Linked DNA regions of Prosthecomicrobium sp. N25. The protein of the gene in region 1 interacts with the protein of each later gene in a pairwise test. Links are inferred from orthologs where the notes say so. Each region holds a gene or a part of one and is shown in the gene's direction. Other genes may lie near its edges.

What was found.
Region 2: the proteins of dhaK (region 1) and parE interact in binary tests that used the Escherichia coli proteins (3 or more experiments, as listed by UniProt). The link is inferred for Prosthecomicrobium sp. N25 from one-to-one orthologs.

The regions. Positions count from the first base shown.
Region 1 is NZ_JBBCAT010000001.1:1,936,909-1,944,710, reverse strand. Bases 2,090-5,079 are described here. They hold dhaK (dihydroxyacetone kinase subunit DhaK), read left to right. Parts: upstream 2,090-3,084; coding sequence 3,085-4,074; downstream 4,075-5,079. Other genes in these bases: WBG79_RS08765 (helix-turn-helix transcriptional regulator), read right to left, coding at 4,085-4,972; WBG79_RS08775 (hypothetical protein), read left to right, coding at 2,610-3,035; ptsP (phosphoenolpyruvate--protein phosphotransferase), read left to right, coding at 2,090-2,613. Outside these bases: dihydroxyacetone kinase subunit DhaL, read left to right, coding at 1-308; dihydroxyacetone kinase phosphoryl donor subunit DhaM, read left to right, coding at 305-697; WBG79_RS08785 (HPr family phosphocarrier protein), read left to right, coding at 708-992; more of ptsP, read left to right, coding at 997-2,089; murein biosynthesis integral membrane protein MurJ, read left to right, coding at 5,272-6,633; WBG79_RS08755 (ABC transporter permease subunit), read right to left, coding at 6,621-7,802. UniProt on the Escherichia coli protein: Dihydroxyacetone binding subunit of the dihydroxyacetone kinase, which is responsible for the phosphoenolpyruvate (PEP)-dependent phosphorylation of dihydroxyacetone via a phosphoryl group transfer from DhaL-ATP.
Region 2 is NZ_JBBCAT010000001.1:2,297,539-2,303,463, reverse strand. The notes cover bases 2,750-5,660. They hold parE (DNA topoisomerase IV subunit B), read left to right. Parts: upstream 2,750-3,136; coding sequence 3,137-5,185; downstream 5,186-5,660. Other genes in these bases: WBG79_RS10395 (hypothetical protein), read left to right, coding at 5,505-5,660; WBG79_RS10405 (hypothetical protein), read left to right, coding at 2,750-2,913. Outside these bases: WBG79_RS10415 (TerC family protein), read left to right, coding at 31-699; WBG79_RS10410 (phospholipase D-like domain-containing protein), read left to right, coding at 855-2,342; more of WBG79_RS10405, read left to right, coding at 2,497-2,749; more of WBG79_RS10395, read left to right, coding at 5,661-5,925. UniProt on the Escherichia coli protein: Topoisomerase IV is essential for chromosome segregation; it is the principal protein responsible for decatenating newly replicated chromosomes. It relaxes supercoiled DNA.

The DNA.
Region 1 (7,802 bases):
GGGCGGTCGCCGCGCGGGCCTTCGCGCGGGCGATCGAAGCCGTCCGGGCGCGCGGCAAGTCGGATCGGGGGCAGAAGACCATGCTGGACGTGCTGATGCCGGTCTCCGACGCGCTCTCGGCCGGCGCTCCGCTCGCCGAGCTCCGCCGGATCGCCGCGGAGGCCGCCGCGGCGACGGTTCCCATGAAGGCGATCCGCGGGCGGGCCTCCTTCCTGGGCGACCGGTCGATCGGGCACATGGACCCGGGCGCCCGCTCGTCGCTGATCATGATCGAGGCGGTCCTGGACGTCCTGGAGGCGAAGGCATGAACGACAAGGTGGGGATCGTCATCGTGTCCCATTCGCCCGACGTGGCGCGCGGCACCGCGGACATGGTCCGCCAGATGGTCGGCACGGACGTGCCGCTCGCCTGGACCGGCGGCGACCCGGGCGGCGGGCTCGGGACCAGTGTGGAGCGGATCATGGCCGCCATCGGCGACGCCTGGTCGGACCGGGGCGTCGCGATCCTGGTCGACCTCGGGGGCGCGGAATCGAACAGCGAGATGGCGATCGAGCTCCTGCCCGAGGAGCGGCGCGACCGCGTGGTGGTATGCAACGCGCCGATCGTCGAGGGCGCCGTGATGGCGGCGACCGAAGCCTGGGGCGGCGCGAGCCTCGAGGAGGTGCGCCGCACCGCCGAAGAGCTCTCGCCCGCCTGAGGAGGACCCGATGACCACTGCCTCCGCCTCCGTCCTGCTCTTCCACGACGTCGGGCTGCACGCGCGCCCGTCGGTCAAGCTGACCAAGCTCGCCAAGGGCTTCGCGGCACAGATCGAGCTCGCCACCAGCGCCGAGGGGCCGTGGATCGACGCCAAGAGCATCGTCCGGGTGATGGCCACCAAGGCGCCGAAGGACACGGTGCTGCATTTCCGAGCCCGTGGCGACGACGCGGAGGCCGCGGTGGCGGCGCTCGTGCGGCTCGTCGAGACGGACTTCGCCGAGGAGGACGCCTGAGGCCATGGGAGACCCGAGACCGGTCGTGCTGAGGGGCCGCGTCGCCGCGCCGGGCTATGCGGCGGGCTGGGCCGTCCGCCTCCACGACGGCGGGACGGAGGACCGCGTCCCGGGCACGCAGGCGGAGGAGATCGAGGCGCTCCGGGCGGCCATCGCGGCCGCGGGCCTGGCCCTCGCCGGGCTCGCCTCGACGCAGGACGACGAAGAGGCCGTCGCGATCCTCGAATTCCAGATCGCCCTGCTGGAGGACTACGAGCTGACCGGGCCGGTCTTCGACGCCGTCGCGGCCGGCAGGCCGGCCGACCGGGCCTGGAACGACCGGCTCGATGCCGAGATCGCGGGGTACCGGGCCGCCGAGGACGATTATTTCCGCGCCCGGTCCGCCGATCTCGACGATCTCAGGGTGCGCGTGCTCCGGCACCTGGCGGGGGCCAGGCACGACCCCACGGACCTGCCGGCCGACGCGGTCGTGGTCGCACGCGACCTGCCGCCCTCGCGATTTCTGGAAATCCCCTGGCGGATCGGCCAGGGCATCGTCCTGGCGGAGGGCAGCCACACGGGGCATGCGGCGATCCTCGCCCGGGCGCGGGGGATCCCGATGCTGGTCGGTGTCGCGGTCGACCGCGTTCCGGAGGGGGTGGAGGTCCTGCTCGATGCGGAGGCCGGCACGGTCGTGGTCGGACCGGACTCCTCGGCGCGCTCGCGCTTCGCCTCGCTGCGCGCGCACCGGACCGAGGAGGAACGGGAGGCCCGGACGCTGGCGCTCGAACCGGCGTCCACCCGAACGGGCGAGCCGGTGTCGATCCTCCTCAACATCGCCGGACCGGACGACCTGAACGGCCTCGACCCCCGGCTCGCCGACGGCATCGGGCTGGTCCGGACCGAGTTCCTCGCGCAGGGGCGGACGCTCGCCACCCTGCCGGACGAGGAGGCCCAGTTCGACGCCTATTCGCGCATCCTGGAATGGGCTGACGGGCGCCCGGTGACCATCCGGACGCTGGACGCGGGCGGCGACAAGCCGATTCCCGGCTACACCCCGGATCGCGAGACCAATCCGTTCCTCGGCCTGCGCGGCGTCCGGCTCTCGCTGGCGCACCCGGAGGTGTTCCGCGTCCAGCTGCGCGCGCTGCTGCGCGCCGCGGCGCTCGGGCCGCTGCAGGTCATGATCCCGATGGTGACCGTCCCGGCCGAGCTCGACGCATGCCGGCGGCTCCTGGAGGAGGAGGCGCAGGCGCTCGACCGGGCCGGGGTGCCGCGCGGCCAGCCCCGGCTCGGCATGATGGTGGAGGTCCCGGCGGCGGCCCTCGCGCTCGATCTCTTCGACGCGGATTTCGTCTCCATCGGCTCCAACGACCTGGTCCAGTACCTGATGGCGGCCGGACGGGACACCGCGGCGGTCGCCGACCTCGCCGACCCGCTCGCGCCGGCCGTTCTGCGCCTGATCCGGATCGTCGCGGAGGCGGCGGACGAGTTGGAGGTGCCGCTCAGCCTCTGCGGCGACGCAGGCGGCGACCCGACCGCGATTCCCGCCCTGCTCGAGGCCGGGTTGCGCTCCTTCTCCATGGGGGCGGCCTCGGTGCCGCGCGCCAAGGCGGCCGTGCGAGCCTGGGGCGGGCGATGACGGACGGCATCGGGCGCAAGGCGGAGGATCCGGTCCCGACCGGCGTGGCGGCCTACAAGACCGTGCTGCGCGAGGTGCTGGAGCGGCGGCCCTCAGGCATGCGCCGGCGCCTCGCCGAGGCGCTCGGCCGCAACCCGAGCTTCGTCAGCCAGATCACCAACCCCGCCTACCCGACGCCGATCCCGGTCGCCCACATCGAGACGATCCTGGAGATCTGCCATTTCTCGGCGGCCGAGAAGGCGCGCTTCCTGGCCGCCTACGAGGCCGCGCACCCGCGGCGGGCGCGGCTCGCCCATCATGCGCCGAAGACCCGGCTCGTCAGCCTGCGCGTGCCGGACCTCGGCGACCCGGCGAAGAACAAGGCTCTCGACGACCTGCTGCACGATCTGGCGGCCCGCGTCGCGGGACTGGCGGAAGACTAGGAAGGAGGCGGCGCCGGCCCGGCCGGCAACCGCTCCAGGGAGGATGTTCATGAAGAAGCTGATCAACAGCGTCGATACCGTCCTGTCCGAGAGCCTCTCGGGCTTCGTCCGCGCCCATGCGGACATCGTCGTCCTGGGGGACGAGGGCAAGTTCGTCCGGCGGCGGCATGTCCAGAAGGGCAAGGTTGCGCTGATCTCCGGCGGCGGCGCCGGCCACGAGCCGCTGCATGCGGGCTTCGTCGGGCACGGCATGCTGGACGCGGCCTGCCCCGGGCAGGTCTTCACGTCGCCGACGCCCGACCAGATGCTCGCGGCCGCCGAGGCGGTCGACGGCGGGGCCGGTACCCTCTTCATCGTGAAGAACTATGAGGGCGACGTCATGAACTTCGAGATGGCGGCCGAGATGGCCGCCGGACCGGTCGCCCGCGTGCTGACGGACGACGACGTGGCGGTGGAGAGCTCGACCTGGTCGACCGGGCGGCGCGGGGTGGCCGGCACCCTGGTGGTCGAGAAGATCGTCGGCGCCGCCGCTGAGGCCGGCTACGACCTCGAGGCCTGCAAGGCGCTCGGCGACCGGGTCAATGCCGAGACGCGGTCGATGGGCGTGGCGCTGACGAGTTGCACGGTCCCGGCCGCGGGCCGGCCGACCTTCGCCATCGGCGAGGACGAGATGGAGATGGGCGTCGGCATCCACGGGGAGCCCGGCCGGCGACGCGTGAAGCTCGCGCCCGCCATGGAGATCGCCGAGGAGATGACGGGCGCGATCTTGCGCGACCTCGGCAATGCGTCGGGCCGTCCCGCGCTGCTACTCGTCAACGGCTTCGGCGGGACGCCCGCCATGGAGCTCTACCTGATGTACGACAACGCCGCGCGCGTGCTGGAGCGGGAGGGCGTGCGCATCGCCCGCTCGGCGGTCGGCAACTACGTGACCTCGCTCGACATGGCGGGCTGCTCGATCACGCTGACGCTGCTCGACGACGAGATGTCGCGGCTCTGGGACGCCCGGGTCCACACCGCCGCCTTGCGCTGGGGGATGTGAGCGGCCGGCCTCAGCCGAGCCAGCGGACGCGGCCGGTCATGGACGTATCGTAGCCGGTCATCTCGGCGGCGCGCTCGCGGAAGCGCCCGCTGGCCAGGAAGGCGGCGAGCGCCTGGAACGGCGGGGTGAAATACTGGCGCTGGCGCAGCACGAGGTCGAAATCCTCCCAGATCAACGGCACGAAGCCGAGACCGGCGGCCACCGCGACCGAACGGGTGGCGATGCCGACGTCGGCCCGGCCGCTGCGGATCGCCTGGGCGAGGTCGGGGCCGGTCGGGCACAGCGGCTGCAGACGGCGGAGGTCGTCGAAGCGCGATCCGGCGGCGGCGAGGAGCTTGAGCAGGAGGAGCTGGGCGCCGGCGCCGGCCGGCCGGAGCGCGAAGGTAGCGCCGGCCTGGATCGCGCCGGGCAGGTCGGCGATCCGGAGCGGGTTGCCCTCCGCGACCAGCAGGCCCTGCTCGCGCCGCACGAGGCCGATCATCACGGCGTCGATGTAGCCCGGCTTCGACGCCACCGTCGCCACGTTGGCGTCCTCGACGTCGCCTAGCGCGTGCAGGTGGATCGCCGCGGCCGCCACCTCGCCGGCCTCGAAGCGGACGAGGCCGCGCTCGCTGCCCTCCGGCAGGCTCGCGAGCCCCGATCCGGATTCGCGCAGCGCCCATTCGATCAGCGGATCGTGGCTGCCACCGAGGATGGGCGGCGGCTCCGGCCGCGCCACGCCGGCCGGGCGCACGAGGCCGCGGGCGAGCCAGCGGTCCAGGTCGGCCTTCGGGAAGAGCCACTTGCCCGTCACCTTCGTGCAGGGGATGGCGCCCTCGGAGACGAGTTCGTAGAGCTTGCGCTCCTTCAGGCGAAGGTAGTCGGCCGCCTCGGCGGTGGTGAAAAGTTCAGACTGCATGAATGTGTTCCCGGTTGCACGACGTGGCCGCCAGTGACACGTCGCGGAGCAGCGACAGAATTCTGCACGGGAACCCGGCCAGGGGGAAGACATGTCAGACGTGAACCGTCGAACCGTGCGCGGCGGTCTCCTGGCGCTCGCGGCCGCGGGGCTGCCGACCGGACCGGGCCGCCGAGCCGCCGGCAGGGCGCCGGAAAGGCGGAACGCGGCCGTATCGGGGTGCCCGGCTGAGCCGTCGCTTTCGCCAGGGCGCCGACTCCCGTAAAGGAGAGCCGGCGCAACGGGCGAGCGAGGGCCGAATGCTGTCGAAGCTGCCGAAGGGACGGGCCGCCGCCTTTCTGGGCCGGGTCGGGATCGTGTCCGGCATGACGCTCCTGTCGCGCGTCACCGGGTTCCTGCGCGACATCGTCATCGCGGGCGTGCTCGGCAACGGCGTGCTGGCGGATGCCTTCTTCATCGCGCTCCGCCTGCCGAACCACTTCCGGGCGATCTTCGCGGAAGGGGCCTTCAACGCCGCCTTCGTGCCGACCTATGCGGGGACGCTGGCGCGGGAGGGCTTCCCCTCCGCGCAGGCGGCGGCGGGACGGATCATCGCGGCCCTGATGGTGCTGCAACTCGTCATCCTCGTCGCCGCGGAGGTCTGGACGCGGGAGTTCCTGGTCCTGCTCACGCCGGACTTCGCCAAGGCCGGCGACATCGCGACGACCACCGTCACGCTCACCCGGATTACTTTCCCGTACCTCGCCGCCGTGACGCTGGTGACGGCGATCGGGGCGGTGCTCAACGCGCACCAGCGCTTCGCGGCGGTGGCGGCGGCGCCGATCCTCTTCAACGCCGGGATCGTGGCGGGGCTGTTCGCCGCCCCCTATTTCCCGACGCCCGCCCATGCCGCGGCGACGGGCGTGGCGGTGGCGGGGCTCGCCGAAATCGCGCTCGTATGGGTCGCGGCGGCCCGGGCCGGGATCATGCCGCGGCCGGTCGCCCCCGCGCTCGACCCGGCGGTCCGAACCTTCCTCAGGCGCGTCGGGCCGGCGGTGATCGGGTCGGGCGCGTCGCAGATCGCCATGCTGGCGGACACCATCCTGGCGGCGTCCCTGCCGGTCGGCGCGGTCTCGGCGCTCTACTACGCGGACCGGCTCTACCAGCTGCCCGTGGGGGTCATCGCGGTCGCGCTCGGGACCGTGCTGCTGCCGGAGCTCTCCGAGCGCTTCGCCAAGGGCGACGTGTCGGGGGCGCGGGCGGCGCGGCGGCGGGCGCTGATCGCGGCGGCGGTCGTCACCCTGCCCTTCGTGGCGGTCTTCACGCTGTTCGGCGACGAGCTCATCCGCCTCGTCTTCGCGCACGGCGCGTTCCGGAAGGAGGCGGCGGACCGGGCCGGCGACACGCTGCAGGCCTACGGGCTCGGGCTGATGGCGGTCGTCATGCTGCGGCCGGTGGTGGCCGGCTTCCACGCGCGCGGCGACACGCGCACGCCGATGCTCGTCGCGCTCGGGGTGCTGATCGTCAACGTCGGGCTGAAGATCGCGCTGACGGGCGTCATCGACGTGCAGGGCCTGGCGCTCGCCACCTCGGCGGCGGCCTGGTGCAACCTGGCGATCCTCTTCCTCCTCTCCCGCCGGATGGAGCGGGAGATTGCGGACGGCCCGGATCAGCGGGCATAGAGCCGGTCGAGGCGGACGAGGCGGTTCACCGCGAGGAGCGCCAGGATCGTGGCGGCGATCAGCAGGGTCGAGACCGCGTGGACGGTCGGCTCCAGGCTGAAGGTCGCCTCGGCGTAGATGCGGACCGGCAGGGTGGTCATGCGCGCGGTGGTGAGGAAGCTCGTCACCGTGACCTCGCCGAAGCTGATCAGGAAACTCATGATGGCGGCGGCGACCATGCCCGGGGCGAGGCCGGGCAGGACGACCAGCAGGAAGCGGCGCACCGGTCCGGCGCCGAGGCTCTGGGCGGCCTCCTCCTGCGCCCGGTCGAGGCCCTCCACGGAGGCGTGCAGCAGGTTGACGGCGAAGGGCAGGATCAGCACCACGTGCACCATCATGAGCCCCAGGAAGGGCGGCAGCGCCGTGTAGACCTGCAGGAGGCGGAGCATGCCGACGCCGATCGCCACATGGGGGAGCGACAGGGGCAGCATCCAGAAGGCCGCGACGGCGGGCAGGCCGGGGAAGCGGTGGCGGGCGAGTGCGAAGGCGGCGGGCAGCGCCAGCGCGATGGCGGTCGCGGCGGCGGCGAGGGCCAGTTGCACCGAGACCCAGAAGGACTGGCCGTAGGCGCCCCCGAGGAGAACCGCCCCGTACCACTTCGTCGTGAAGGCGCGGAAGCCGGCGACGGTCGCCTGAGGCACGTCGTTGAAACTCTGGACGGCGACGAGCACGAGGGGCAGGAGCAGGAGCAGGATCGCGGCGGCCAGGAGCAGCCGGCCGAGCCAGGGACCGACGAGGTCGGCGACGCGGACGACGACGGCCGGCAGGTCGATCGTCCCCGCGGGGCGGCCGGTCGACCAGGGCATGGCCCGGCGGGCGATCCACCAGGCGAGGACGGCAAAGAGCGTGCTCGCGAGCGTCATGATCAGGGCGAGCGCGGAGGCGAGTGGGGCGTTGAGGTTCTGCAGCGCCTCCTGCCAGACCAGCATGCCGGTGGTCCAGACCTTGCGGCCGCCGAGCAGGGTCGCCGACACATAGGCGGTCGAGGACATCAGGAAGACGATCACGATGCCCGACCTGAGCCCGGGGATCGCCAGCGGGAGCTGGACGGCCAGGAAGCGCAAGGCGGGCGAGGCGCCGAGGCTCGCGGCGGCCTCGTGGACGCGCGGCGAGGTCGCCTGCAGGACGTC
Region 2 (5,925 bases), 360 kb from region 1 along the record:
GACGCGATTCCGTGTGGAGAGGTACGACCCATGTCCGAAATCCTGTCGAGCGGAGTAATCTCCGCCTTTCTCCAGGTCATCATGATCGACCTGGTGCTCGCCGGCGACAACGCCATCGTGATTGGCCTGGCCGCCGCCGGGCTTCCGCGCGAGCAGCGCAACAAGGCCATCCTGATCGGCATCGTGGCCGCCACCGGCCTGCGCATCGTCTTCGCCGGCCTGACGACCCAGCTCCTCCAGATCGTCGGCCTCCTGCTCGCCGGCGGCATCCTGCTCCTCTGGGTGTGCTGGAAGATGTGGCGCGAGCTGCGCACCACCCATGCCGAGGAGGTCGACGCCGAGGAGGCGCTGGAAGATGTCGACATCAACGCCGACGGCACGATCGCGGCGGGCCCACCGGGGGCGCCGCAGAAGACCTTCGCGCAGGCGGCCTGGCAGATCGTCGTCGCCGACGTCTCCATGTCGCTCGACAACGTGCTGGCGGTGGCCGGCGCGGCGCGCGAGCATCCCTGGGTGCTGGTCTTCGGCCTCGTCCTCTCCATCGCGCTGATGGGCATCGCGGCGAGCTTCATCGCCAAGCTGCTGCAGAAGCATCGCTGGATCGCCTATGTGGGTCTCGCCGTGATCCTCTACGTGGCCCTCGACATGATCTGGCGCGGCACCCACGAGGTCGCCCCGCTGGTCGCCGCCATGCTGTGAGGGCTCTGCCCGGGCCAAGTCCTTGGCCGGGCGGAACCTTAGCGGCCGTTACGCATTCGATTCCCGCGCGTCGTCCGCTTGGGCTGCGCGCGGGAACGCCCCCGTCCCGGTGGGCGCGTCCTTCGGTGGAAGGCATGAATGCGAGGCGAGCCGGCATGCTGCGGCGTTTGAGCGAGACCGAGACCGCGATCCTCGGCGGCATCTCCGAGGTTCAGGACGAGCGGCGCGAGCCGCACCGGATCCTGCGCCCCGGCGAGACCTGCTGGCGCCTCGAGGAGGCCGACAGGGCCGCCGTGCTGGTCGACGCGGAGGCCTATTTCGCCGCCCTCGACACGGCGCTGCGGCAGGCGCGCCGGTCCATCACGATCCTGGGCTGGGATTTCGATGGCAAGATCACGCTGCGGCCCGAGCCGGACGCGCCCGCGCTCGGCGACCTCCTGCGCTCACTCGTGGAGGACCATCCGGAGCTCGAGGTGCGGATCCTGGTCTGGAGCGTCGCGGTCGTGCACGCGCCGGGCGCGCCCCTGCCGCTCCTCATCGGGGCGCCCTGGCAGGACCACCCGCGCATCAGCGTGCGGCTCGATTCCAAGCACCCGATCTACGCCGCGCATCACCAGAAGCTCGTCGCCATCGACGACAGCCTCGCCTTCGTGGGCGGCATGGACCTGACCGTCCGGCGCTGGGACAGCTGCCGGCACGAGGCCGACGACCCGCGCCGCGTCACCTACGAGGGCAAGGCCTACGGGCCGGTGCACGACGTGCAGGCCGTCGTCGACGGCCCGGCGGCGGTGGCGCTCGGCGACCTGGCGCGGGAGCGCTGGCGGATCGCGACCGGCGAGGTCGTGCCGGCACCCGTCCGGAACCCGGGGATCTGGCCGGAAGGCGTGGAGCCGGAATTCCTGCGCGAGCCGATCGGCATCGCGCGGACGCATCCCGCCTGGGGGCCGCACGAGCCCGTGCGCGAGGCGGCACTCCTGACCGCGGAGGCGATCCGGGCGGCCCGCCGCTCCATCTACATCGAGGCGCAGTACCTGACGGCCCGCTACATCCGCGACATCCTGGTCGACCACCTGAAGCGGGAGGACGGCCCGGAGGTGGTGGTCGTGCTGACCTTCTGCGCACGCGGCTTCTTCGAGAAGCTCGTGATGGGCATCAACGGCGAGCGCCTGATCCGGCATCTCAGGCGGCACGACCGCCACGACCGGCTGCGCGTCTTCTACCCGTCCTCGCCCGGGCGGGAGGAGACGGAGTGCCCGATCCACGTGCACGCCAAGGTGGTCGTCGTCGACGACCTCCTACTCCGGATCGGGTCGTCCAACCTGAACAACCGTTCGGTCGGCCTCGACACGGAATGCGACATCGCCATCGAGGGGACGAGCCCGGCGACCCGCCGGCGCATCGCCGCCATCCGGGACCGCCTGCTCGGTGAGCACCTCGACGCGGAGCCCGAGGCGGTCGGCCGGACACACGCCGAGGAGGGCTCGCTCATCCGCACGATCGACCGCCTCAACGCCAATCCGCGGCGGCTGAAGCTCTCGCCGGCCTTCGACAGCCGGGGCGCCGTCCGCTCCATGCCGGGCACGTTCCTGCTCGATCCCGGCAAGCCGTTCGAGCCGCTGTGGTTCCTGAAGAAGCGGACCTGAAACCGGGATCACGCGCGCCACACCTGATCGTGATACCCTCGCCGCCGCGGAAGGCCTTGCGCCTCTCCGGGGCGGCGGCTATTCCGCGCCCTCCCGATGGTCAGGGGAGCGGCGCCGGTTCGATCCGGCGCCGGGCCAATCGGAGGAAGTGTACATGATCGGGAATTGGTTCCTGCGCCTCGGCGTGCTCGCGGCCCTCACGGGCATGGGCCTCGGCATCGTCATGGGGGCCTCGCACGACCACAGCCTCGCGCCCGTCCACGCCCATATCAATCTCGTCGGCTTCGTGTCGATGTTCCTGGCGGGCCTCTTCTACAAGGTCGTGCCGGCGGCGGAGGGCAAGGCGGCGGGCCTGCATCTCGGGCTCGCGACGACAGGCCTCGTGCTGATCGCGCCGGGGATCGCGGGGGCGGTGCTGTCGAAGCCCTGGGGGGAACCGGTCGCCATCGCGGGCTCGCTCGTCACCATCTCGGCCATGCTGGTCTTCGCCGCGATCGTCACCGCTCACACGCGCCGTGCCCCGGCGGCGAGCCGGATCGCCATGCCGGCGACGTCCGCGCTCAACGGCTGAGGCCGGGCAGCGCCTTCGCGCCGAGCGGAGCGCCTCGCCTGATCGCGCGCGGCGCGAGACGGGGCGCTCCGGCCCGCTCCCGGTGCCGGATCGCGCCGACGATCCGCAGCGGACCCACAGGAACGGAACCGGAACATTTTGGTCGCGGCGCGCTCTGATCCGTGAGACAATCACAGGCGATTCGTGGTAGCACCCGCCCATGACGCCGTCCGACCGGAGCCCCATGGCCAAGTCCCAAGACCTCTTCGCGAAGCTCCCCGAGCCGGAGGCCCCGCCGCGTCCGGCCGCGCCCGCGCCGAAGCCCCTGCGGGCGGTTCCGATGCGGTCCGGCACGCCCGGGGAGGCCGAGTACAACGCTTCCCACATCGAGGTCCTGGAGGGGCTCGAGCCGGTGCGCCGGCGGCCCGGCATGTATATCGGCGGTACGGACGAGAAGGCGCTGCACCACCTCTTCGCCGAGGTGATCGACAACGCGATGGACGAGGCCGTGGCGGGCCATGCCAGCTTCATCGACGTGCGGCTGGAGGCGGACGGGACGCTGACAGTCTCGGACAACGGTCGCGGCATTCCGGTCGACCCGCATCCCAAGTATCCGGGCAAATCGGCGCTCGAAGTCATCATGACGATGCTCCATTCGGGCGGCAAGTTCGACGGCAAGGCTTACGAGACGTCGGGCGGCCTGCACGGGGTCGGCGTTTCGGTGGTCAACGCGCTGTCCGAGAGCCTCGAGGTCGAGGTCGCCAAGAACCGTCGGCTCTACCGGCAGCGCTTTTCGCGCGGGCATCCGGTGACCGGGCTCGAGGAGCTCGGCGAGGTCATGAACCGGCGCGGGACGACCGTGCGCTTCCGCCCCGATCCGCAGATCTTCGGGCCGGCGGCGAAGTTCGACCCCTCACGGGTCTTCCGGATGACGCGGTCGAAGGCCTATCTCTTCGGCGGGGTGGAGATCCGGTGGTCCTGCCCGACGGAGCTGGTGGCGGGCGGCGAGACGCCCGACAAGGCGGTCTTCCATTTTCCCGGGGGCCTGAAGGACTTCCTGGCGGAGAAGCTGAAGGGCGAGCGGCTCGCCGTCGACGACGTCTTCGCGGGGCGGACGGCGAAGACCTCGGGCCACGGCGCGGTCGAATGGGCGGTCGCCTGGTTCGCCGGCGACGGTTTCGTCTCCTCCTACTGCAACACGGTGCCGACGCCGGAGGGGGGCACGCACGAGCAGGGCCTCAGGGTCGCGCTGCTCAGGGGCTTGCGCGCCTATGCGGATCTGGTCGGCAACAAGCGGGCCGCCATCCTGACCGCCGAGGACGTCATGACGACGGCCGGGGCGATGCTCTCGGTCTTCATCCGGGAGCCGGAGTTCGTCGGCCAGACCAAGGACAAGCTCGCCACCGCCGAGGCCCTGCGCATCGTCGACACGGCCATCAAGGACGCCTTCGACCACTGGCTCGCGGGCTCGCGCGCGCAGGCCGACCGGCTGCTCGACTGGTCGCTGGAGCGGGCCGACGAGCGGCTTAGACGGCGGCAGGAGAAGGAGATCCTGCGCAAGACGCCGATCCGCAAGCTGCGCCTTCCCGGCAAGCTGGCGGACTGCTCGGACACGGCCGCGCAGGGGTCGGAGCTCTTCATCGTTGAGGGCGATTCGGCCGGCGGCTCGGCCAAGCAGGCGCGCGACCGGCGTTCGCAGGCGGTGCTGCCGCTCCGCGGCAAGATCCTCAACGTGGCCAACGCGACGCGCGACAAGCTCGGCGCCAACCAGCAGCTCGCCGACCTGGTGCAGGCGCTCGGCTGCGGGGTCGGAAAGGCCTGGCGCGAGGAGGACCTGCGCTACGACAAGATCATCGTGATGACCGACGCGGACGTGGACGGCGCCCACATCGCCTCGCTGCTCATCACCTTCTTCTACCGCGAGATGCCGGACCTGATCCGGCGCGGCCATCTCTATCTGGCGGTGCCGCCGCTCTACCGGATCACCCACGGCTCCAAGACCGTCTACGCCCGCGACGACGCCCACAAGGCCGAGCTCATGGCGTCCGTCTTCAGGAACAAGAAGCCCGAGATCGGCCGTTTCAAGGGCCTCGGCGAGATGATGCCGTTCCAGCTCAAGGAAACCACCATGGACCCGAAGACCCGGACGCTCCTGCGCGTCGAGGTCATCGAGGGCCAGGAGGACGCGACCAAGGACTCCGTCGAGCGCCTGATGGGCAACAAGCCCGAAGCCCGCTTCGCCTTCATCACCGAAAAAGCCGCCTTCGCGAGCGATCTCGATCTGGATATCTGAGGGGGTCTATTCTTGAGTGACAATACCTACCACGTGCCGCGACTGGACGATCGTTCAATAATTCGATTCCTAAGGGCGTCTATTGCGGAATTCCCACTTCTATCGGCTTCAATTTATGTCCAAGGGTACCCTGAATCAATAAGCCTCTCCAGTGCTGAAGTTGAAATGTTGATTGCTCACCCCTCTTCTTCGGCAATTCATCAAGCGCAGTTGCAGGTTCCGGGGTTTACTTTCACGATTGCGAGGACAAGTAACGCGGACTCAATTCTTGATAGAGTTAACACTAATTGGATCCACAATTCCCCTCAGAATGGGGGGGGTGCAACCTGAGAATCGAGAGCAGCTGTTCGCATTTCTATTGTTTGCTCATAAGGAAATAGGTAAGTATGCATTTGCTTCTAACAAGGGAAAGATTGATACGCTCAACGTAAGTTCAACGATCCAGGCTCTTGAAGCCACTCAACTGTCTATAATTGAAAAATACAATACGTTGCTTGTCGATAACATCAACACTCTCGAACAGGAACGAAGGCGACTCAGTACTGAATTCGAAGCTGAACGCGCTTCACTTTTAGCGAGGCATGAAGAACAAAATATCAGGCTTGAGGCTCAGCGATCGGAACTCGAAGCAATTAGAAGGCAAGTAGATGATAGAACTAATACTCATGCAAGACGTGAAATCCGGAAGGATATAAAATCTGCTCTGGAAGCTCAGGTTTCTAAGTTCGCCCTCAGTAAAG